3 regions of the Mesorhizobium sp. ArgA1 genome follow, and region 1 is predicted to be linked to each of the others. Evidence: riboswitches for the same ligand, from Rfam matches in the RefSeq annotation. Region 1 holds a riboswitch; each other region holds the start of a gene.

Region 1 (7,489 bases):
GCGTCGTTCCAAAAAGGTCGAGCATGGTGCTAGCCTCCCTGCATCGGTGACAGGATCTCGATCCGGTCGCCCTCGCTCAACGGAAATTCTGCCCGGTTGGCTGCATGCACGAGATCGCTGTTGACGGCCGTCGCCAGCCAATCGCCTTCATAGTTGAGGCCAGCAAGCAGCGCCGCCAGTGTCGTGGCGTCACTTTCAAGCGCTTCGCCGTGGACGGTCAGTTTCATGGGTAAGCTCCACGCGTTTGCCGTGACTGGAGAAAATTTCGGCCGCCAGGCGCGCCATGGCCGCCGCAAGAAGAAAGCCATGGCGATAAAGTCAATTGAGCGCGATGGTCCTTCCACGCGCTTCGACACGCGGCAGATTGTCGGAAAAGGCCGGACGAACTCCGACGCCGGTCTCGACGATACCGGCCTCGCCGAAGGTCGGATGGAGCGCGCAGGCAGCGCTGAGAAGTTCCATCAGCGAACGAACCGTGACCGAACCACTGTCGTCGCTCTCCATCATCGTCCCGCCGGCCATGAAACGACGATCGCTGCGCGGCACCACATAGAGCGGAAAGCGCGGATGCAGCAGCCGGATCGGGCGCGACAGGGAGATATCGGGCGTGCGCAGGATCAGCATTTCGCCGCGAATGCCGCGCTGCCTCTCATCGCCCGCCGCCATTCCCATGCAGTCGATCTCGCGCTCGAATCCGGAAAGCTGCCGAGCGTCCGTGGCAAACCGGAAGGCGACGCCCATAGGTCGAGATGCGCCTCGCCGGGGAAGAAAAGCCCACGGCGAAAACGGCCGGCGAGGTCGGGCTCTAGCAGCGCGATTTCGTCGTCGTCGACACCCCGATGGCCTGACGTGCGGCTAGCGAAGCGGTCGAGCTCGCCCGCGTCGCGCGGAGCTGCCACAACCAGTGTTCCGGCCCGTGTCACCTGGCCGGCCAACACCGCCTCCCACCAGTCGGCGGCATCGCGCCCGAGATCCAGCACCAGCTGCTCGGCGCTTTCACGCTCGCACCATGGCGCCAGCATGCCGCCGGCGAACCACGACGCGTTGCCGCCGAGGCCATGCCTTTTCTCCGCAACGGTCACCGCCGCGCCGCCTATGGCGAGCTCGAAGGCGGCGGTGAGGCCGACGACGCCGGCCCCTGACCAGCACCCTCATGACGGCTCATGCGCCTCCGGCATGAGTGGTGCACCGGTCTCGTCCGCCCGCACGTAGAGATCGCCGCCTTCGCGATATTTCGCCGCCATCGCCGCCATGCCGTCCTTCTGCGCCTCGGCTCGGATGTCGTGGGAGATGCGCATCGAGCAGAGTTTCGGGCCGCACATCGAGCAGAAATGCGCCAGCTTGTGCGCTTCCTTCGGGCAAGGTCTCGTCGTGGAACGAGCGGGCCGTTTCCGGATCGAGCGACAGGTTGAACTGGTCCTCCCAGCGGAACTCGAAGCGCGCGCGGGAGAGGGCATCGTCCCTGACTTTCGCCGCGGGATGACCCTTCGCCAGGTCGGCGGCGTGCGCGGCTATTCTGTAGGTGATCACGCCGGTCTTGACGTCATTGCGATCGGGAAGGCCGAGCTGCTCCTTCGGCGTGACGTAGCAGAGCATGGCGGTACCGAACCAGCCGATCATCGCCGCGCCGATGCCGGAGGTGATGTGGTCGTAGCTAGGCGCGATGTCCGTCGTCAGCGGTCCAAGCGTATAGAACGGCGCTTCGCCGCAGACGGCGAGCTGCTTGTCCATGTTCTGCTTGATCTTGTGCATCGGAACGTGGCCGGGCCCCTCGATCATCACCTGGCAATCCTTCGCCCAGGCGACCTTCGTTAGTTCGCCGAGCGTTTCGAGTTCGGCGAATTGCGCCGCGTCGTTGGCGTCGGCGATCGAGCCGGGGCGAAGGCCATCGCCCAGCGAAAAGGACACATCGTAGGCGCGGCAGATGTCGCAGATTTCCTCGAAATGCTCGTAGAGGAAGCCCTCCCGGTGATGGTGCAGGCACCATTTGGCCATGATCGAGCCGCCGCGCGAGACGATGCCAGTGACCCGGTCGACGGTCAGCGGGATGTAGTGCAACCGCACTCCGGCGTGGATGGTGAAATAGTCTACGCCCTGTTCGGCCTGTTCGATCAGCGTGTCGCGGTAGACCTCCCAGTTGAGGTCCTCGGCGATGCCGCCGACCTTTTCCAGCGCATGGTAAAGCGGCACCGTGCCAATCGGCACCGGTGCGTTGCGCACGATCCATTCGCGGATGTTGCGGATGTTGCGGCCGGTCGACAGGTCCATCACCGTATCGGCACCCCAGCGGATCGCCCAGACCATCTTCTCGACCTCTTCGGCCATCGAAGAGGTGACCGCCGAGTTGCCGATATTGGCGTTGATCTTGACCAGGAAATTGCGACCGATAACCATCGGCTCGCTCTCGGGATGATTGATGTTGGCAGGGATTATGGCCCGTCCACGCGCCACCTCGTCGCGCACGAATTCCGGGGTGACGAAGTCGGGGATTGCCGCGCCGAAGGCTTCGCCGTCGCCCCCAAGCTTGCCGAGCAGGGCCTCGCGGCCGAGGTTCTCGCGGATGGCGACGAACTCCATCTCGGGCGTGATCATGCCGGCGCGCGCATAGGCGAGCTGGGTGACGGCCTTGCCGGCCTTGGCTCTCAGCGGACGGCTTCGGATCGGAAATTCCCGCGTCAGGCGCTCTCCTGTCGCAAATCCGTTGTCCTCCGGCCTGACATGGCGGCCGTCATAGGCACGACATCGCCGCGAGCGGCGATCCAGTCCTGCCGAAGGCGGGCAAGACCCTTTTCGATGTCAGTTTCAATCGCGGGGTCGGTGTAGGGGCCTGACGGATCGTAGACCGTCACCGGCGGCTCACCGGCAGTCGGGTGGACCGCGATCTCCCGCATTGGCACCCCGATCTGTGAATGGAGGACGCCGGATTTGTGGATCTTGCGCGACGCCGGCAGCGGTCCGGTCGATACGGTGGGGGGTCAAGGCATTCATTTGAGGCTCCTTTGCTCGTTGCATTGGAGACCCAGCTCTGTGCCGGAAGGATGAAAAGACGCCTTGCTGACCCGCCCGAAACAAATCCTCGGGCATGAATTCCCGCAAGCGCTCGCACCGTCCCTACGCCAGTATGAACTGGATCAGGTTACGGGTCACTGCGCCGCAAAGCCAGCAGTATCTCAGCCCCTTGCCGGGACTCCCCTGGTGAATGCCTCGATTGGACCGGGCCGGTGCCCGTTTGTCAAGCGCCTTCAGGCCGCGGTGGAAGGTCAAAGGCAGGCGGAACGCTCCCGTGTTCAGGATGCGGACGGGTCGTCCGCGCGCGATTCTGTCGTCACGAGATGACGCAAATCTGGACACTCATGTTCTATGACAAGCCTTCCGAAATGCTACATCTGAAACCATGAAAATATTGACTTCCAACAATCGCCAGTCGATATTCGTATCCTCAAGTTCATCGAGGTAAATTACTGCATGAAGTTCGGTATTTCGTATAGATTATAATAGAATTTCGATTGTTAGAGTGTAATAGCCAGAGGTGCTTTGGTATTGCGTAAAAATTAGGCGTTATAGATTGCTGATGGTCTGTTGATGTGAAAACCGACCGGGTGACGTGCCGGTCGACTTCAAGATGGCAGTCTCTGCTAGCAATTACCTGACGCCTCGGCCGATAGCGGCAGTGCAGCGAGATCCTCCCTCTTCGCGTCGCACGCCCAATCGGCCGAGGCTACCCATTGCAAGGGGCGCGCCTCGCAAATGCAGAATTGCGTTGGCTCTAGAGCGCAGCACCCATGGGAGCATACGAATGGCTGTCGTGGAATCTGCCAACAATTGTGACGGTGGGGAACTAGCGGAACATCTCGGCTCGGCTCCTGCACAAAGTACTCACTTGTTGATGCTTGGCGCACTCGGTGTGGTCTATGGCGATATCGGGACGAGCCCAATCTATGCGTTCCGCGAAGCGCTGCATGCCTCGTCTGGCGGCAACATCGCTGACCCTGCAGATATTTTCGGCGTGATGTCGCTGATCATATGGTCGCTGACCATTACCGTCACGGTAAAATACATCATGTTCGTGCTGCGCGCCGACAACCGCGGCGAGGGGGGCGTGCTGTCGCTGATGGCGCTGGCGCGCGGCAGTTTCCCCAAGCGCTCGGCGCTGATCCTGGGCGTAGGCATCGTCGGTGCCTCGCTGTTTTTCGGTGACGCCGTCATTACGCCGGCGATTTCGGTGCTGTCGGCGGTCGAGGGCATGAATGTCGTCACCCCCGCGTTCCAGCCCTATGTCGTGCCGCTGACTCTGGTCATCCTGGCCATGGTGTTTGCAGTTCAGCGTTTCGGCACCGGCGGCGTGGGACTGGTCTTCGGCCCGGTGACCGCGATCTGGTTCCTGGCCATCGGCCTTTCCGGCCTCAAGCACATCATTGCCGATCCGGAAATCCTGTGGGCGGTGAGCCCACACTACATCGTTGCCTTTCTGATCCATTCGCCCGACGTCGCCTTCGTTACTATCGGCGCCATCTTCCTCGCCGTCACCGGCGCCGAAGCGCTCTATGCCGATCTCGGCCATTTCGGCCGCAAACCGATCGTGCTTGCCTGGCTTTCGATCGTCTTCCCCTGCCTGCTGTTGAATTATGCCGGCCAGGGCGCCTTCGTGCTGGCGAAGAACGGCGTGGTTGGCCACCCATTCTTCGAAATGAACGAAGGTTGGGCGCTGATCCCCATGGTGGTGCTGGCGACGGCGGCTACCGTCATTGCCAGCCAGGCGGTCATTTCGGGGGCCTTTTCGCTGACCCGCCAGGCGGTGCAGCTCAACATGCTGCCGCGGCTGGAAATCCTGCACACGTCGGAAAAGCAGTCCGGCCAGATCTACATGCCGCGCGTCAACCTTTTGCTGGCCCTGGTGGTGATGATGCTGGTGGTCGGCTTCGGCGAATCGAGCAAGCTGGCTTCCGCCTACGGCATCTCGGTGACCGGCAACATGCTGGTGACGACGGTGCTGCTCTATGTCGTCATGACCCGTATCTGGAAGTGGAAGCTGTCGGTGGCGATCCCGCTTACCGTGCTGTTTGCCTTGATCGATATCGGCTTCTTCGCCTCCAACATCGTCAAGGTGTTCGAAGGCGGCTGGGCGTCGCTGGTCGTGGCCTTCACCATCGTGCTGGGCATGTGGACCTGGGTGCGCGGCAGCCGCTATCTCTTCGACAAGACCCGCCGCAACGAGATCCCGCTCGATTTCCTCGCCGGCAATCTTTTGAAGAAAAAGCCGCAACTGGTGTCCGGCACCGCCGTGTTCCTGACCAGCGATCCGCAAAGCGCGCCGACGGCGCTGATGCACAGCCTGAAGCACTACAAGGTGCTGCACGAGCAGAATGTCATTCTGTCGGTTGTCACGGCACCGCAGCCGCTGGTCCCCGACAGCGACCGGGTGAGGATGGAGACGGTCAACGAGTTGTTCATGCGGGTGACGCTGACCTTCGGCTACATGGAGCAGCCCAACATCCCGCGCGCGCTGGCGATTTGCCGCAAGCAGGGCTGGAAGTTCGACATCATGACGACGTCATTCTTCCTGTCGCGGCGCTCGCTCAAGGCATCACCCAATTCCGGCATGCCGGTGTGGCAGGACAAGCTGTTCATCGGCCTGGCGCGCACGGCGGCCGACGCCACCGAATATTTCCAGATTCCAACCGGACGTGTGGTAGAAATCGGTACGCAGGTGGTTGTCTAGCTCTCGCCTCGATTTGCACGATCAACGTCCTTGCCAGGGCACTTGCACTACGTTGCAACTCATAAACCGAGTTCGTCCTGCCCCAAGTTCTGATCCACGGCGGGACCGCCAAAAGCCGCATCGATGTACGCGCCGGCGTGAACTACGCGACCTCCAGCATCGGACCGGACGAAACGTCCACTTGCGCTCGGCCTGCTCCGCTGCGGAGAAAGGCCAACTGGCCGGTGCACTCCCGGCGACGAGCACTGCAACAATCACCGCAACATGGCAGCGCAAGAAGGGGATCCATGCAGGACTATCCGCTACTCACTGACAATCGAAGGCAAGACCGTCGCCGTTCCGCTTACCGCCGACAAGCCGGCGGATTGCTGCGCGAATTTTCTGAGAAAGCCGAATGACCATGTGGACCAAGATCAAAACCTTCTTCCTCAAAAGCGAGCCCATTTTCTTGGCCCGCCTACAGGCCTTCAGCGGCGTCGTGGTCCGCGTCCTCCTCTCGCTCGACCCCGGCCTGTTCCAACGCTACGTGTTGCCAAAATGGCCCCCGACCGACATGCGGTCGGTCGGCGTGCTGACCGATTACCCGCGGCACCGGGACGATCCCACTCTCGGCAGTAACCCCAGCATCGGCAAGGTGCAGTGAGATGACCGCGTTACTAACCACGATTGCGCTTCTTCTGGCCGGTCACGCACTGGCTGACTATCCGCTTCAGAGCGATTTCCTTGCCAGGGCCAAGAACCGCGCCAACCCGATTCCGGGCGTTCCCTGGTACCATGGCCTTCTATCTCACGCGGCAATCCACGGCGGTGTAGTCGGCCTGATAACCGGCAGTCTCGCGCTCGGTGTCGCAGAGTTCGTCGCTCACGGCCTCATCGACGATGCCAAGTGCATGGGGCGGATTTCTTACGACATGGACCAATCTCTGCACATGTCCTGTAAACTCTGCTGGGTGGTAATCCTGATACATTGGGGAACATTCTCATGACTGCTTTACTCGCATTCCTGTTTACCAACCCGATCATCCTCGCGGTCGGAGCCGGCATTATTGGCGCCGCCGTCGCGTGGATGCATGGACGCGTCACCGGGGCCAAGGCTGAACGTGCTCAATCAGATCGCGCGGGCACCAAGGCCACAACCGAAGGCGAGCAGATCGATGGTTCCGTGGCCGGCCGCGCTCCGGACGCCAACAGTTAGGGACTGGCCAAACGGTCAAAGCAATAACTCTGACGGGTCTTCTCGCGCTCGCCCCGGCCAGAAAGTCGGGCGGCACATTCTGCGCGTTAAACATCCGATCCGGTCGACAAAAGTCGAAGTCGCAAGCCTGTCTGCTGCGACGGTCGCTGCAGTCACAGCTTCCAACGAAAACGGCGCCCCGCGTGGCTGGGACATTCGGACGCGCCAGGACGATCCGACACACTTCGGTTAGAACAGCTTCTCGTCTTTGCCATCATCCAGTGCCCTGGGTTTTCTGGCGGCGGATCCAAGGTGCCATCCGAATCGCCAAGGTTGAGGGTACCATTAAGGCGGCCTCCGCTGCTCTCGCTGCCCCGGTCTAGGCGCAACTCGCCGACTACAAGCTGCACTTCGCTGAGACCCAGACATCACGAAGGCCGGTATGCGAGAGACGAATGAGCAGATCATCGCGCCCGTCCGTGGCACGAAAACCGACGTTCACGGGCTCAATGAGCGGATCGATCGGATCTTCGAACACCAAGAGCTGCCGCCTCATGCCCATGGCCCGACCAGGTCGTCGACGGAGCCTATCGAGA
Region 2 (7,489 bases), on a different contig from region 1:
CTGTCCTGATAGGGGTTGTCGTCGTCTTCCTCCGGCAGGTCGCCTTCCTTCTCGACACCGGTGGTGTCCGGCAGGCTTTCCTCATCTGCTCCGTCGGGCAGGATCCTTGCGCCACGCAGCGCATCCCAGTCCTGCTGGCGCGGTGTCGGCGCTTCCACTTCGTCGCTTCGCTTTCTACGCGGGTCCATAATTTTTCTCCCTGGGTCGGTCCTCTGCATCGAGAAGTGGAACTCGCCGCTGGCAAGCAGGTTCCCGAAACCGGTCCACCTTGCTTGGGGAATGCCCTGGAACCACTGGGGGGAACCAATTGCCGCTGGGCTGCATTTGCCAAAACGAAGACGATTCCGGACGGAGACGGACAATGAAGATTCTTGTTTTCTTGCCGTGCGCTCTGCTGGCCCTTGCCGGCCCTGCCGCCGCGCAAGACAACGGCGAGGGAGCTCCTCCCGTGCCTTGCCAGGCACAGCCCCAGGATGGCGGCCAGCAGCCGCCTCCCGGCGATGACGGCAATGGCAATTCGACTACCGATCTTGGTTCTTGCGGCGGCGTGCTGCAGCCGCCGCCCAGCGGGGATCAGGGCATGACGCAGCCGCCGCCGGATCAGGGCAAGACGCCGGTGATCAAGCCCGGCGAGGTGCCTGTGCAGCCGCCGAAGCAATGATCTCGGCTGAGGCCCTTGTGTGCCGAAGCCGGCCGGTTCCAGCCTTGGCCAAGCGTAGCGCAGTCACCGGATCAATGCCGGTCCAGGCAATGCCGGCCGTTTCGGCAAAGGCTGTGAAAGCCCGCCGCGCCTGGTCCTTGGTCAAGTGTCCGGCCCTGGCCTTTTCGCAAGCCCTCAATGCCGTGTCGTAGATTTTGCCGCGTCTGGCCTGCGGCCATTCCTTAAGAAAATTATGCATCTCGGCCAACGTCGCGATGTTGCGTTTGAAGCCGGCGCCCACCGCAATCGCCACGGGAATTTGGAGCCGCAAATCGTCCATATTGAAGGTCTCCTGAGGGATCGTCTTCAATGCCAATCATGCCGATGCGGTTCCAGCTGACATGACCGGAAGTAGTAGCCGCTTGCGGAACAAGACCGTACTGGCGGCGTTTGCCTCCAGGAGCCCGCCATCTCGATTTGTGCTGTTTTCGCCTCGTGCGGGGACACGGCGGAGCTCGCACACAACGACAGGAGACGAAGATGAAAACCGTCCTTATTCCCGCTGTCGCCGGGCTCGCCATGATCGCCGGCCTCGGCGTTGCCGCCGCCGATGAGGTCATCGTAACACAGCCGGCACAGCAGCAGGTGATCATCACCCCCGAACAGCGCACGGTCGTGCGCCAATACGTAAAGAAACATCCGCTTGCGTCGATCAATCTGCTCGGCGTCGAATTGAATGTCGGCTCCGCCTTGCCCGACACTGTCGAGTTGCAGGAGGTTCCTGACGTTCAGTACAGATACGCCGTCGTCGACAACCACACCGTGCTGGTCGATCCCAGCACGCGAAGAATTGTCGAGGTGGTCGAGTAACGCTCGACAACCGACCTGACTATTTATCGGTGATACCGGCCCTGTCGTTCTTCCCAAAGGGCGGCAGGGCCGAAGGACGAAAAGAAAGGAGTATTGCCATGTTGCCGCATGTCGAGACAAATGTGGCGGCGTGTTGTGACAAGCTGTTGGCCGAGCGCAGCACCGCGCTGCTGTCAATGAAGGAAGCAATCGCGCTCCTGCGCGAGCGCACCGGAACGGATCGTTCGGATGCCGACCTCGCCGGGCTGATTGTCAAGAAGGCAGCGCTACTGGGCGTCGCCGTGGTTTCGGATCAGCACTGAGACGTCTCGTCCCTCAAGACGCCGGCTGAATTTTCGGCTAATGTTTTCGTGGAATCTGGACCAACCGATCGGACCCAACCACGGAGGCTTAAGTGACGGACGACAAACAGGACCGTATTCGCCAGCGGGCGCACGAGATTTGGGAAAACGCCGGCCGGCCCGAAGGTGCGCATCAGGAGCACTGGGAACAGGCCACGGCTGAAATCGATGGCGCAGCCGCCAAGCCGAAGAAGGCGGCGAAGAAGGCTGCTGCGAAGCCCGCCAAGGCCGACGCCAAGCCAAAGGCCGCAAAGCCGGCAGCTGCAAAGTCCGGCAAGGCCAAGTCGAAATAGGTCAAGTCGAAACAGGGCAAGGCTGAAATCGCGCGGCGGGCCCATCCTTGGCGCTCGCCGTTGAGCCCGAGACTCTCAACCTGACGAATTGCGACTGCAACGGCAGCGCAATTTGTTTTTTCGCGACAGGGCAAACCGCGTCTCATGCCTCCCAGGCATAACTCGACAGAGCAAAGCGGATACCGGCAGCTGTCATGGCCAGTTCGCATTCGGTGATCTGGCGCAAGTGCCGAAGATAGCGCGCCACCGTTTGCGGCAGCCAGCCGGCGCAGGCCTCGACATAGGCGCGGCTGTGAACGAGCGTGCCGGTCGACAGCCTCTCCTCCTTCTCGGCAATCACCTTCAGATACTGGCGGATGAAACGGATATCGTCGGCGATGTCCTGGCTGGCCATTCGCCAAGCTCCGGCAAGGCGTTCGCGTTGGTCGAGCGACAAGGGCGGCAGCAGTGGCAGTGACAACAACGGGCGGGAGAGGTCGGCGAAGGCGGCATGGTTCGCTGTGCTCACGGAATTCCCCCTTGTTGAAAAGAATTGTTGAAAGGATTATCGTACTTTATGTACGAAATAACGTCAAGCCGACTTCGTACAATTTGAACTGTTCAGCGCGGGACGTGACTTGCCTCTTCCACAAGGGAGAAGGCGAAATCTGGCCAACACTCCCACCGTGACGTTTCAAAAAAGACTCTTCCCCAATGCGTCGAACAGTGCTTTAACCCGCTCATCCACAGGGGTGCTCCGTATGGTCGGGGCTGAGATGCGGGCGGCAAGCCTTCGGACCCTAAAGCTGATCTGGATAATACCAGCGGAGCGAGGCGGGCGATGTTTTCAGGCGCACAGATTTCCCTTTATCCCATGACCGACGATTTCGTCGGCGTCATCCTGGGCGCGCTTGGCGCGCTCGATCCATGGCGTGACCGGCTGCGGATCGAGACCGACGACATCTCGACGCTTTTGGTCGGGCCGCCCGAAGTGCTGTTCCCCGCCATGCGCGACCTGTTCGTGGCGGCGGCCAAAAGCGGCAGGCACTGCGTGCTTTCGGCTGCGGTTTCGCGCGGCTGCCCGGGTGAGCCCGACGATCCGATCTGCCGCTCCGACCAGACCGGCGGACCCGCCATTCCGCTGGACGAGCGCAAGGTTGCCGCGATCCGTGCCGTCCAGGCGACGCCATCGACGGACCAGCCGGTGGCAGCGCAGTTCTCGCTCTATGTGATGGGCACGGGCGACCATATGGATGAGATCTATGGCTGCATCGATTTCCTGAAGCAGTCCGGCGTCTTTGATCGCTCAAAGAACTTCTGCACCAAACTGCGTGGCGATGCCGGCGCGGTGTTTGCAACGCTCACGGAGGCCTTCTGCCGCTTCGGCCCCGGCGCCGGCCATGTCACCCTCGACATCACGATTTCGGCGAACAGCCCGAGCGCCGTCTGAGCCGCGCTTTTTCGCGTGCCGTGGAGGGAAATTGCCCTGGCTGTTTTGCCCAACCCATTGCGTGGAAGAGATGCCTTCACATCTGACCTTGAGCTGCAGGGCGAAGGGGAAGCTTCGGCGATTGGCGAAGGCGGACGCGACATCCAATCTCCCCCACCAGGGGGCAGATCAGCTGTGGCCTCGGTCATCGCCAGAACTGCACCCGCCGCCCTTTCCTTCGCCCTGCTCCTCGCGGCCTGGGAGTGCTACGCACGCTATGGCGGCGCGGCGCCCACCATGCTGCCGGCGCCGTCGCGCGTGCTGCTGCAGGCCTGGGATAATCGCGCAGCACTCGCCGAAAACACGCTTCCCACCATCCGCGCCACATCAGCCGGCTTTGCCTGCTCGCTGGTGGCTGCCTTCGTGCTGTCGGCACTGGTCGATTTCTTGGCCCCGCTGCGCCGCGCGCTCTTCCCGCTGCTGATCGTCAGCCAGACCTTGCCGCTGGTGGCGATCGCGCCGCTCATCGTGCTGTGGTTCGGCTTCGGGCTGATGCCAAAGATCCTGCTGGTCGCGCTCGTCACCTTCTTCCCGATGATGGTGGCGCTGGTCGAGGGGTTCGCCGCGACGAACAAGGAGATTTCCCAGATGCTCGCCGCCATGGGGGCAGGGCGCTGGCGCATCTTCTGGCTGGCGCGGCTGCCTTCCGCGCTGCCCTATTTCTTCGCCGGGCTGCGCATCTCCATTACCTATGCCGTGGTCGGCGCGATCTTCGCCGAATATGCGGGGGCGGCGAAGGGGCTGGGCATCTACATGCTCAACGCCAAGAACAATTTTCGCCCCGATCTGGTGTTGGCCGCGGTCGCCGTCAGCGCGGCGCTCACGCTTGCGTTGTTCGGCCTTGCGGTGCTCATCCAGCGCCTCGCCATGCCCTGGGAAAATGCCGGGAACGACAGCCGCGACCGCAAGCCTTCGGGAGAGAGCCGCCAATGACGCGGCTCGAACTCCGCGATGTCAGAAAAAACTTCGGTGCACTGGAGGTGCTTGCCGGCATTTCGCTCCATGTCGCGGCCGGCGAGTTCGTCTCCATCCTCGGCCCCTCCGGCGCCGGCAAGTCGACGCTGTTCCAACTGCTGACCGGCGCGCTGAAAGGCGAGGGCGAAATGCGCTTCGACGGCGCGCCATTGCAGGGCAGCCCGTTCGCCTTCATGCCGCAGCGCGATGCGCTGATGCCGTGGCGGCGCGTCATCGACAATGTGACGCTGGGGCTGGAAGTGCAGGGCGTGCCACGCCGCGCCGCCCGCGAGCAGGTCGCGCCGCTGTTTGCCGAGTTCGGCCTTGCCGGCTTCGAGCGCGCCTGGCCAGCGGAACTCTCCGGAGGTATGCGCCAGCGCGCCGCCCTATTGCGCACCGTGGTGCAACGGCGCGGCATGCTGCTGCTCGACGAACCCTTTGGCGCGCTGGATGCACTGACACGCGCGGCCATGCAGCGCTGGCTGGAAGGCATGTGGCGGCGCCACCGCTGGACGGCGCTGCTGATCACCCATGATGTGCACGAAGCCGTGTACCTCTCCGATCGCATCTATGTGCTGTCGGCGCGGCCGGCCCGCATCATCAGCGAGATCGCCGTGCCGCTGCCGCGCCCGCGCGCCACCGGCGGCGATGCCGCGCGCCAGGCAGCGGTGCTCCAAGCCGAAATCCTCGACACGCTGCTCAATCCCGGGGCTGACCGAGCCTCGTTCCCGCAGACCCTCCAAAGGAGATCATCATGACCGACTTCACCCGCCGGCAAGCCCTGCTTTTGACGCTGGCTGCCGGACTGCCGCTGGCCTCGCGCGCTCACGCGGCTGCGCAAAAAATCACCGTCGCGCTCGACTGGACCGTCAACACCAACCACATCGGCCTGTTCGTGGCCCGCGACAAGGGTTTCTACGACGAGGCCGGGCTCGACGTTGACATCCTGCCCTATGGCGACACCGGCGCCGGCACGCTGGTCGCCAGCCGCGTCGCCGATTTCGGCATTGCCGGCGTTGGCCTGTTCACCCAGCGCGCCGCCGGCGCCGATCTCAAGGCGGTCTATGCCGTGGTGCAGCAGGAGACCGGTCGGCTGGTCTTCAACGCGGATCGCAGCGAGATCAAGAGCCCTAGGAATCTTGACGGCCTGACCTATGGCGGCTTCGGCAGCGCCTGGGAAAACACTCTGATCTCGACCATCATCCGCCACGATGGCGGCAAGGGCAGTTTCGAGACGGTGACGCTCGGCACCTCGGCCTATGAGGCGCTGGCCAACGGCTCTGTCGATTTCACGCTGGAGGTCTCGACCTGGGAAGGCGTCGACGCCGAGCTGAAAGGCATTAGGCAGCGCAGCTTCCGCTACGCCGATTACGGCGTGCCCGACGAGCACACCACCGTCATCGCCTCAAGCGATGCCTATCTCCAGGCAAACCCTAAGGCGGCGTCTGCCTTCGTCGAGGCAACGCGGCGCGGCTATCAGTTTGCCGTCGACCACCCGCAGGAAGCCGGCGATCTGCTGATCGCTTCCAACAAGGATGCTCTGACCGACCCGGTCCTGATCCACGCCTCGCTGAAGATGCTGGTCGACGGTCACCTCCTCAGAAGCGAGGCCGGCGTCATCGGCACCATCGACAAGGCCAAGATCGAGGCGATCGGAAACTACCTCTTCACCGCCGGCATCCTGCTCGACGCCGACGGCAAGGCGTTGAAAGTGAAGCCCGATTTTGGAGCGTATTTCAGCAATGAGTTTTTAGGATAACGGTTTTCGCGAGCAGATATCTCAGCCGCTGTGCGTCCACGGTCCCTTGGGTGCAGGATCGGTCAATGCCAGCAACCGCTGCTGCAAGGCGCCGGTAGCGAAAAAATTGACCGTCGCGAACTGGCCGATCATGAAGCGGATTACGGTGACAAACAGCGTGCCGCCATCGTGGACGATCTTGAGCATGCTTCCCGTTCCGAACATCCGGAACAACTCCACGCTTTGGATGTCGCTAGCGGGGATGTCGATCGTGACTTTGGCGCCGGTGATCGTCAGCCCCCGCTCGCTGACCTCGGCCGTGCCTCTCATCGCCTTGGTGCTCCACCCGACCGTACCGCCCTGATGGTAGATGACCTTGTAGGGTTTCATCGCTTGGCCCTCACATATCGATCATCGAGCGCTTCACCCGGCCGATGATGGTGATGGCGCCTTCCAGCGCCGGCGGCGGGATGTCCATGTAGGAGGCCGGCTGGAAGGGCGGGTTCTCGTTGGGGCGATAGCGTTTGTAGGTGGCCTGGCCGCTTTCGTCCGAAATGACGTAGCAGCCATTGGTCACCAGACGCTTGTCGCGCAGATTGACGAAGATGATCGAATCCGGCGGCGAGATCTTGTTCATCGACGGGCCGTCGACGCGTAGCGCGATCCATTGGCCCTGCTCGAGATCGGTGGTTGGGATGGTCGGATAGTCGCTGAGATTGACCACCATGTCCTGGCTGCCGAGTTCGCCGGCGCTGATCCACGAGACGATGGGCACGTCGACCGTGGCCAGCGACGGCATCGGGATCTGCCGGCCCGCCTCGTCAAAGCCGAAATGGCCGCCCGAAAGGCTGCCGCCCTCGCCATTGAACAAGAGCCAGCCGGGATCGACGCCGAACAGACGGCCATATTTCTCCGCCGCCTTGCGCGACAGCGGCCGGTTGCCGTTCTCGTGGCTGATCAGCGTGTTCTTGTTGATGTCGCGCAATGCCCGCGCGGCATCGCTCGGCGAGGCATAACCCGCCTCCGCCCGCGCCTGCTGCAATCTGTGCCTCGGTTCCTTCATCGTACAAATTGCCTGAAATTTATCGTCCGTATTGTACGATTTCGCTTGCGTGCGTTTCGTACATATCGTACGCTTAGCGCATGATCGAACAAACCGCAAGCGTTTCCGCAGGCATCGTCAGC
Region 3 (7,489 bases), on a different contig from region 1:
GCTGGCATCGGTGGCGCCCGATATCGAACGGAAATCGGTATAGGCCGACATCGACTGCAGGAAGCGGCCGGCGGCGTAGGGATCGTAGCCGGCCTCGCCGATCGACTTGATGCCGATGGCGTCGGCCTCCAGCTCCTGGTTGCGCGAGAACTGCGCCAGCCTCAACTTGCCGCGGATCAATGCCGCCTTGGCGGTCGGGCTGTCGCCGAGCACATCGGAAACAACCTTGGTCGCCAGGCCTTCCTCGGCCTCGAGCTGCTGGCGCTGCAGGCCATGGTTGGCGGTGACGTGGCCCATCTCATGCGCGATCACGGCGGCGAGTTCGGCCGAATCATTGGCCAACGCCAACAGGCCGCGGGTGACGTAGAGATAGCCGCCCGGCAACGCGAAGGCGTTGACGTTGGGCGAATTGAGGATGGTGATGCGATAGGTCTGGGTCGGATTGGCCGACACCACCGTCAGGCTGCCGACGACCTTGGCCACCATCCGCTCGAGCTTGGGATCGGAATATTCGCCGCCATAGGTGGCGAGGATGCGCGGGTGCTGCGCCTTCGCAAGCTCCGCGAGCTTGCTGTTGGCGGCGACATTGTCGACCGTGATCGGCTTGTCGGAAGGCTGAAAGCCGGATTCCTGCACCTCGGGCGGCGTGAACATCTGGCAACTGGCCAGCGCCACAGCAAGGCCGGCCAGCGCGAGGAAGCGCACCAGCGGTCTGCGTCTCAAAGTGTCAGTGCCGGTCGACAGCACGGCGTCCCTTCAGCTCTCGGCGCACGACCTGGACCCAAGGGTCCGCGCCAGCGAAAAATCGAATTCTCGGTGGCACATCCTGCACAAATCAAAAAACCTACAGCGTTTTACACATCCAGACGGATGTGGCGCTGTAGGGGGCAAATCACGGCTCGTGCCGGACCAGTACTGGGCGGACCTAGCCACATCAACCGGACCATGGCAAGCAAGCGCCACATCACCTGTAGCCGGTTTGGTCGTAAATTATGTCCGCTTCCGGGCAACATCGCGTGAACCGCCCGAACTCGCGCCGATATAGCGTCGAAACGCTTCAGGGCCAGTGCCATCGAAAAAATCGGCGGCAAGTCCCGTTGCGGCAACCCTGCCATTGTCCAGAAAAACCATCTCCCCCCCGATGCGGCGCGCGTCTTCCGGCTGATGCGTGACGAACAGCATGGTCATCGCGCGCTCGGCATGGAGGCCGGCCACCAGGTCGAGCATGTCGTCGCGCAGTGCGGGTCCGAGCGAAGCGAACGGCTCGTCGAGCAGCAGCACCGGCCGGTCGCGCACCAGCACGCGGGCGAGCGCCACGCGCTGCCGTTCGCCGCCGGAGAGCTCGCGCGGCAGGCGCTTTTCCTTGCCGGCAAGGCCGACACGCTCAAGCGCCTCGGCGATTGCGGCGCGGTCGGCTTGCGTCAGATTAAGCGACGGCGAGCGACCGAGCCCGACATTCTTCTCGACAGAGAGATGGGCAAAAAGGTTGTTTTCCTGGAACACCATCGACACCGGCCGTGCCGACGGCGCGGAAGCGCCGACATCGGCGCCGCCGATCAGCACGCGGCCGGATTGCGGCGTCTCGAAGCCGGCGACCAGATTGAGCAGGGTCGACTTTCCCGAACCGCTGGCCCCCATGATGGCGGTGATCTTTGACGCGGCGAATTCGACATCGAACAGGAACGGCGTCTCGCCATAGCTGAACGCGACCTGGTCCAGCCGCACGGCCGCGCCTTTTTCCATGGCGGAAGTCACGATCTTTCTCCTCGTCCCAACCAGTCCGCGGCGACCACCAGAGCCAGGCAGACCGACCCGAGCAGCAAAGCCAGTCCGGCGGCGTCGGCCGTGCGGTAGCTGCCCATGCGCGCCAGCAGGAGATAGGGCAAGGTCTGCACCGAATCGCTGCCGAACAGCGCGATGACGCCAAGGTCCCCGAGCGACAGCGCCATGGCGAAGGCAAAGCCGGTGGCCAGCGGCCGCCGTAGCGACGGCCAATCGACCAAGCGTAGCCGGTTCCAGCCGGAAATGCCGAGCTGTGCGCACAGCTTTTCGTGGCGTTCACTCGCTGCATCATAGGCCGGACGCATCGCACGGATGGCAAAAGGCATTGCCATCACCGCATTGACGACGATGACCATGACGGGCGCGATGGCAAAGACGTCGCTGAACGTGCGCAGCAAGAGGAACCAGCCGGCGCCGATGACGATGGGCGGCACGACGAGGACAAAACCGGCGCCGGTGTCCGCCGCGTGCTCGAGCAACGAACGCGCGCCGGAGCGACGGCTTAGCGACAGCGCCCGGCGCGCCATGATCAGCGACAGCGACAGCGCCACCGAAAGCAATGCCGCCAGCAGGCCGAGACCGGCGCTGGTCAACGTCGCCTGGCGCACCGCGCTCTCGCCGGCCAGCCGGCTGAGATCGGCGCCAAGGCCTGATGCCACGGTTGCCGCCATCGGCCCGGCGACGAACAGCAAGGCAAGCACGATCAACGCCGTGTTGAGCGCCGTTTCGATCGGGCCGGCCGAGAGATAGCGGCGTGGCGCCACCGGCAGGTTGGCGTCGCCGGTCACATTGGCCCCAAGCCGCGTCAGTGCCAGCACGACGGCAAAGGTCAGCGCAATCTGCAGCACTGTCAGCGTCACAGCCCGCGCCGGATCGAAGTCGAAACGCAGCGCCTGGTAGATGGCGACCTCCAGCGTCGTCGCCGCCGGCCCGCCGCCGAGGATGAGGACGATGGTGAAGGAGGTGATGCAAAGCATGAAGACAAGCCCGGCGACAGCAGGCAGAGCCGACCGCAGCACCGGCCATTCGATCAGCCGAAAGGCTGGCCTCGCCCCCATGCCGAGTTGGCTTGCCAGCCGCCATTGATCGGCAGGCACCGTGCCCAGAGCTTCGAGGAACAGCCGCGTTGCCAGCGGCAGATTGAAGAAGACATGCGCGACGAGGATGCCGGACAGGCCATAGATATCGGGCCAGCTTTGGCCGGCGATCGCGGCGAAACAGCCGGCTCGGCCATAGAGCGCCAGTATGCCCAGCGCCGCGACGATGGCCGGCAGTGCCAGCGGCACGGTGAACAGCTGCAGCATGAAGCCGCGGCCAAGGAAGCGCGGGTGCCGCGATAGAGCGCGCGCGACGAACAGCGCCGGCGCGACGGAAAGCAGCGTCGAGAGGACTGCCTGCCAGAGCGTGAAGCGGACGACCCGCAAGAGATAGAGATCGAAGGCGGACGCAGCGCCTGCGAGGTCATGTGCGCCTTCGCGGATGAGCCCGGCGAAGGCGCCGCCGATCAGCAACGCGATTGCCGCAAGCGCGACGATGCCGGCTGCGTTGCGGGGGTCGGCGGAGTGTTGCGTTCGCATGTCGCGCTAGCCAACATTGCGGTAGGCTGGCGGAAACATTTCGCGAAAGCCGAGTTCCCGCCCACCCCCCTCTGGCCTCCCGGCCATCTCCCCCGCAAGGGGGGAGATTAGCAGCTTCGCTCCTCTCGCCGCCTTTGCAGTGCTGGAGATTGGCGAAAGCGATTGAGCGCTTGATCTCCCCCCTTGCGGGGGAGATGGCCGGCAGGCCAGAGGGGGGTGCTCAAGCGCCATCCCGAAGCCCTATTTGCTCATCACCGCCAGCCATTCATCGACCCAGGCCTTGCGGTTGGCCGCGACCTCTTCCGGGCTGAACAGCAAAGTCTTGGTCGGTTTGACCAGCCTGTCGAACGCCGGGTTGAGCGGCTTGTCGGTCTTCCCCGCCGGGAACATCCAGTTGGTCTCCGGAATGACATCCTGGAATTTCGGCCCGGTCATAAAGGCGAGAAACCTTGCCGCCAGCGGGTTCTTCTCACCCGTGGTGGTGATGCCGGCGACCTCGATCTGCAGATACTCGCCTTCCTCGAAAGACGCCGCCTGATAGCGCTCGGTGTTCTCGGCCACCATGTGGTAGGCCGGCGACGTCGTGTAGGACAGCACCATCGGCGCCTCGCCCTTGGTGAACAGGCCGTAGGCCTCGCTCCAGCCCGGCGTCACCGTCAGCACTTTCGGCTTGAGCTTCGCCCATGCCTCCGGCGCCTTGTCGCCATAGACCGATTTGACCCACAGCAGCAGGCCGAGGCCCGGCGTCGAAGTCCGCGGATCCTGGATGACGATCTTGTCGGCAGCGGCGCCCTCGACCAATTCCTTCAGGCTCTTCGGCGGGTTCTTCAGCTTTTCGGTGTCGTAGACGACGGCGAAATAGCCATAGTCGTAGGGAACGAAAGTATCGTCGCTCCAGCCGCCCGGCACGTTGTTTTCGGCCACTGGCCCATGCGGGACAAACAACCCGGAGGCCTTGGCTTCGGCGGTCAGGTTGGTGTCGAGGCCGAGCACGATATCGGCCTTGGTCGAGGCGCCTTCGAGCTTGACGCGGTTGAGCAGCGCGACGCCGTCGGCGACCGAGACGAAGTCGAGGGTGCAGCCGCATTCGGCCTCGAACTCCTTCTTGACCGCAGGGCCCGGCCCCCAGTCGGCGGTGAAACTCTCATAGGTGTAGACGGTGAGTTTTTCCTGCGCGGAAGCTGGCGCAGCCAGAAGCGAAACAGCAAGGCCCAGGGCTGGGACAAGACGGGACAAGAACATGCGCATCGGCGCCTCCTTCGTTCGTGTTGAAAGGAATTGAGGCGTCGGGCTGTCCGAAGCGTCTAATCCCTCCGCCGGTACAAACCGGATCAGGTTCAGCGGGTTGGCGAGACTGCCTCTCAGCCGGTCCGCGAAGATCGCGTCCGGCACCCCGTTAGAGCGTTTCGACACATAGGCCCGGCCAAGGTGCCACGCAAGCGGAAGTTTGCTCGAGCATGATCCCGAACCGAAGGTCAGCGACCGCAAAGAGTGGGAACCGGTTTTCTCAAAAAAGATCATGCTCCAAAAAAGGATCTGGATCAGGATGACGATTCAACCAAACGTCATCCTGATCTGGCGGCGGAAGGGCTCGGCCTTCCGTTTCACCGGCGGGGCTGGTAAGGGCCACCGGATATGAGCACATTCACCATCCTGCTTGGCGGCGATCTCATCCGCACGCCGCGGCTCGACCGCCAGGTCGAAGGCACGCGCATCATCGCCGCGGACGCCGGCATCGGCCATGCCCGCCTGCTCGGCCTGATGCCGGAGCTTTGGGTCGGCGACTTCGATTCCGTGCCGGCGGACCTGCCGGCCGATCTCGCCGCAGTGCCACGGCAGGTATTTCCGCCCGAAAAGGACAAGACCGACGGCGAACTGGCCATCGCCGCCGCATTGGAACGCGGCGCCACCAGCCTGGTGCTGGCCGGCGCTTTCGGCGGCAAGCGCGCCGACCATGCATACCTGCACCTTGCGCTCAGCCTGCGGCTGGCCGAGGCAGGCACAAAAGTGCTGTTGACCAGTGGCGCGCAAGAAGGCGTCCCCCTTTTGCCGGGCAAGGCCGGCTTCGACTATGACGACGGCACGCTGTTTTCCGTGCTTGGCTTTTCCGATCTCTCGGGCCTCACCGTTTCCGGTGCCAAATGGCCGCTCGACCATGTCGAGGTCGCCTTCGGCTCGTCGCTGACCATCTCCAATGAGGTCAAAGGCAACCTCGAAATCGCGCTTGGCCATGGCCGCGCGCTGCTGCTCGCCCATCCCTATCCCTTGCCTGAAAGCTGACATGGCCCCGCCCCTTCTCAACCTCGACGGGATAAGACTGACCTTCGGCGGCACGCCGCTGCTCGACGGCGCCGAACTCACCGCGTCCGCCGGCGACAAGATCGCGCTCGTCGGCCGCAACGGCTCCGGCAAATCTACGCTCTTGAAGATCGCCGCCGGGATGATCGAGCCGCAGGACGGCGAGGTGTTCCGCCAGCCTTCGGCGACCGTGCGTTATCTCCCGCAGATGCCCGACATGGATGGCTTTGCCAATGTCCGTGCCTATGTCGAGGCCGGGCTCGGTCCCGCCGACGATCCCTACCGAGCCACCTATCTGATGGAGCATCTCGGCCTCACCGGCACCGAAAATCCCAACGATCTTTCCGGCGGCGAGGCCCGCCGTGCCGCGCTTGCCCGCGTCATGGCGCCGGAGCCCGACATTCTGCTGCTTGATGAGCCGACCAACCATCTCGATCTGTCTGTCATCGAGTGGCTGGAAGCGGAGCTTGTCCGCACCTCGTCGGCGCTGATCGTCATTTCGCACGACCGTCGCTTCCTCGAACGCGTCTCGCGCGCCACCGTCTGGCTCGACCGTGGCCAGACCCGCCGTCTGGACAAGGGCTTTGGCCATTTCGAGGAATGGCGTGACCAGGTGCTGGAAGAGGAAGAGCGCGAGCAGCACAAGCTCGGTCGGCAGATCGTGCGCGAGGAGCACTGGCTGCGCTACGGCGTGACGGCGCGGCGCAAGCGCAACATGCGCCGCCTCGGCGAGCTCCAGACCATGCGCCAGCGTTTTCGCGGCCATCGCGGCGCAGAAGGCTCGGCCACCATGGTGGCGAGCGACGCCGCGGAATCCGGCAAGCTGGTGATCGAGGCCAAGAACATCGAAAAGAGTTTTGGCGACCTCACCGTGGTCAAAGGCTTTTCGACCCGCATCCAGCGCGGCGACCGGGTCGGCCTGGTCGGACCGAACGGTGCCGGCAAGACGACGCTGTTGAAGATGCTGACCGGTGAGTTGAAGCCGGATGCCGGCTCGGTGCGGCTTGGCACCAATCTGGAAATCGCCACGCTCGATCAAAAGCGCGAGTCGGTCGACCCGGCCGAGACGCTGGCGCAATATCTCACCGACGGGCGCGGCGAAAACCTCGTCATCAATGGCGAACAACGCCATGTCGTCTCCTACATGAAGGATTTCCTGTTCAAGCCGGAACAGGCGCGCACGCCGGTGCGCGAGCTTTCCGGCGGCGAACGGGCGCGGCTGCTTTTGGCCCGCGTCCTGGCCCGGCCGGCCAACCTTCTGGTGCTTGATGAGCCGACCAACGATCTCGACATGGAGACGCTGGAGCTTCTGCAGGAACTGGTCGCCGGCTTTGCCGGTACGGTCATCCTGGTCAGCCATGATCGCGACTTCCTCGACCGCACCGTGACCAGCATCATCGCGCCGGACGGTGGCGGCCGCTGGATCGAATATGCCGGCGGCTATTCCGACATGCTGGCGCAGCGCGGCGGCACCCGGCTCGACGACCGCAAGGTGCGGACCAAGACTGAGGCCGGCGACACGCCCGCAGCAGGCAGAAGCGAGGCGGCGGCGCCGAAAGGGCCCGCCAAGAAACTGTCGTTCAAGCAGAAATTCGCGCTGGAATCGCTGCCCAAGAAGATCGAGGCGGTGACGGCCTCGATTTCACGGCTGGAGAACAACATCGCCGATCCCGCCTATTACGAGCGCGACCCCGCCTCGTTCCAGAAGACCATTGCCGCCCTCGACAAGGAACGAGCGACGCTGGCTGCGCTGGAGGAAGAGTGGCTGGAGCTAGAAATGCTGCGCGAGGAGATGGAGGGCTAAGCTTGCAGCTTTGCAGGCGTGCTGCCAT

Evidence for each region. A riboswitch is a leader RNA that binds a small molecule or an ion and turns the genes downstream of it on or off. The one in region 1 is predicted to bind thiamine pyrophosphate.
Region 2: linked by a shared signal. The riboswitch ahead of ACWGTI_RS19560 (YkoF family thiamine/hydroxymethylpyrimidine-binding protein) and the one ahead of thiC (phosphomethylpyrimidine synthase ThiC) in region 1 are both predicted to bind thiamine pyrophosphate.
Region 3: linked by a shared signal. The riboswitch ahead of thiB (thiamine ABC transporter substrate binding subunit) and the one ahead of thiC (phosphomethylpyrimidine synthase ThiC) in region 1 are both predicted to bind thiamine pyrophosphate.

Annotation. Positions count from the first base shown of each region.
Region 1 covers NZ_JBSKBQ010000027.1:24,633-32,121, forward strand. Annotated here, with positions in the region: partial or broken gene ACWGTI_RS29805 (thiazole synthase) at 1-25, opposite strand, end outside; gene thiS (sulfur carrier protein ThiS) at 30-227, opposite strand; partial or broken gene ACWGTI_RS29815 (FAD-dependent oxidoreductase) at 196-1,155, opposite strand; partial or broken gene thiC (phosphomethylpyrimidine synthase ThiC) at 1,152-2,988, opposite strand; TPP riboswitch at 3,091-3,204, opposite strand; gene ACWGTI_RS29825 (potassium transporter Kup) at 3,761-5,719, shown strand; gene ACWGTI_RS29830 (hypothetical protein) at 6,114-6,362, shown strand; gene ACWGTI_RS29835 (DUF3307 domain-containing protein) at 6,364-6,705, shown strand; gene ACWGTI_RS29840 (hypothetical protein) at 6,702-6,914, shown strand.
Region 2 covers NZ_JBSKBQ010000009.1:6,453-13,941, forward strand. Annotated here, with positions in the region: gene ACWGTI_RS19525 (hypothetical protein) at 1-188, opposite strand, end outside; gene ACWGTI_RS19530 (hypothetical protein) at 362-661, shown strand; gene ACWGTI_RS19535 (DUF982 domain-containing protein) at 621-980, opposite strand; gene ACWGTI_RS19540 (DUF1236 domain-containing protein) at 1,181-1,510, shown strand; gene ACWGTI_RS19545 (hypothetical protein) at 1,609-1,812, shown strand; gene ACWGTI_RS19550 (DUF2934 domain-containing protein) at 1,905-2,144, shown strand; gene ACWGTI_RS19555 (hypothetical protein) at 2,287-2,652, opposite strand; TPP riboswitch at 2,862-2,974, shown strand; gene ACWGTI_RS19560 (YkoF family thiamine/hydroxymethylpyrimidine-binding protein) at 2,965-3,573, shown strand; gene ACWGTI_RS19565 (ABC transporter permease) at 3,748-4,545, shown strand; gene ACWGTI_RS19570 (ABC transporter ATP-binding protein) at 4,542-5,324, shown strand; gene ACWGTI_RS19575 (ABC transporter substrate-binding protein) at 5,321-6,325, shown strand; gene ACWGTI_RS19580 (hypothetical protein) at 6,347-6,694, opposite strand; gene ACWGTI_RS19585 (LexA family transcriptional regulator) at 6,705-7,367, opposite strand; gene ACWGTI_RS19590 (hypothetical protein) at 7,448-7,489, shown strand, end outside.
Region 3 covers NZ_JBSKBQ010000001.1:1,442,967-1,450,455, forward strand. Annotated here, with positions in the region: gene ACWGTI_RS07105 (M48 family metalloprotease) at 1-654, opposite strand, end outside; gene thiQ (thiamine ABC transporter ATP-binding protein) at 991-1,743, opposite strand; gene thiP (thiamine/thiamine pyrophosphate ABC transporter permease) at 1,752-3,359, opposite strand; gene thiB (thiamine ABC transporter substrate binding subunit) at 3,600-4,607, opposite strand; TPP riboswitch at 4,651-4,765, opposite strand; gene ACWGTI_RS07125 (thiamine diphosphokinase) at 4,995-5,639, shown strand; gene ACWGTI_RS07130 (ABC-F family ATP-binding cassette domain-containing protein) at 5,641-7,461, shown strand.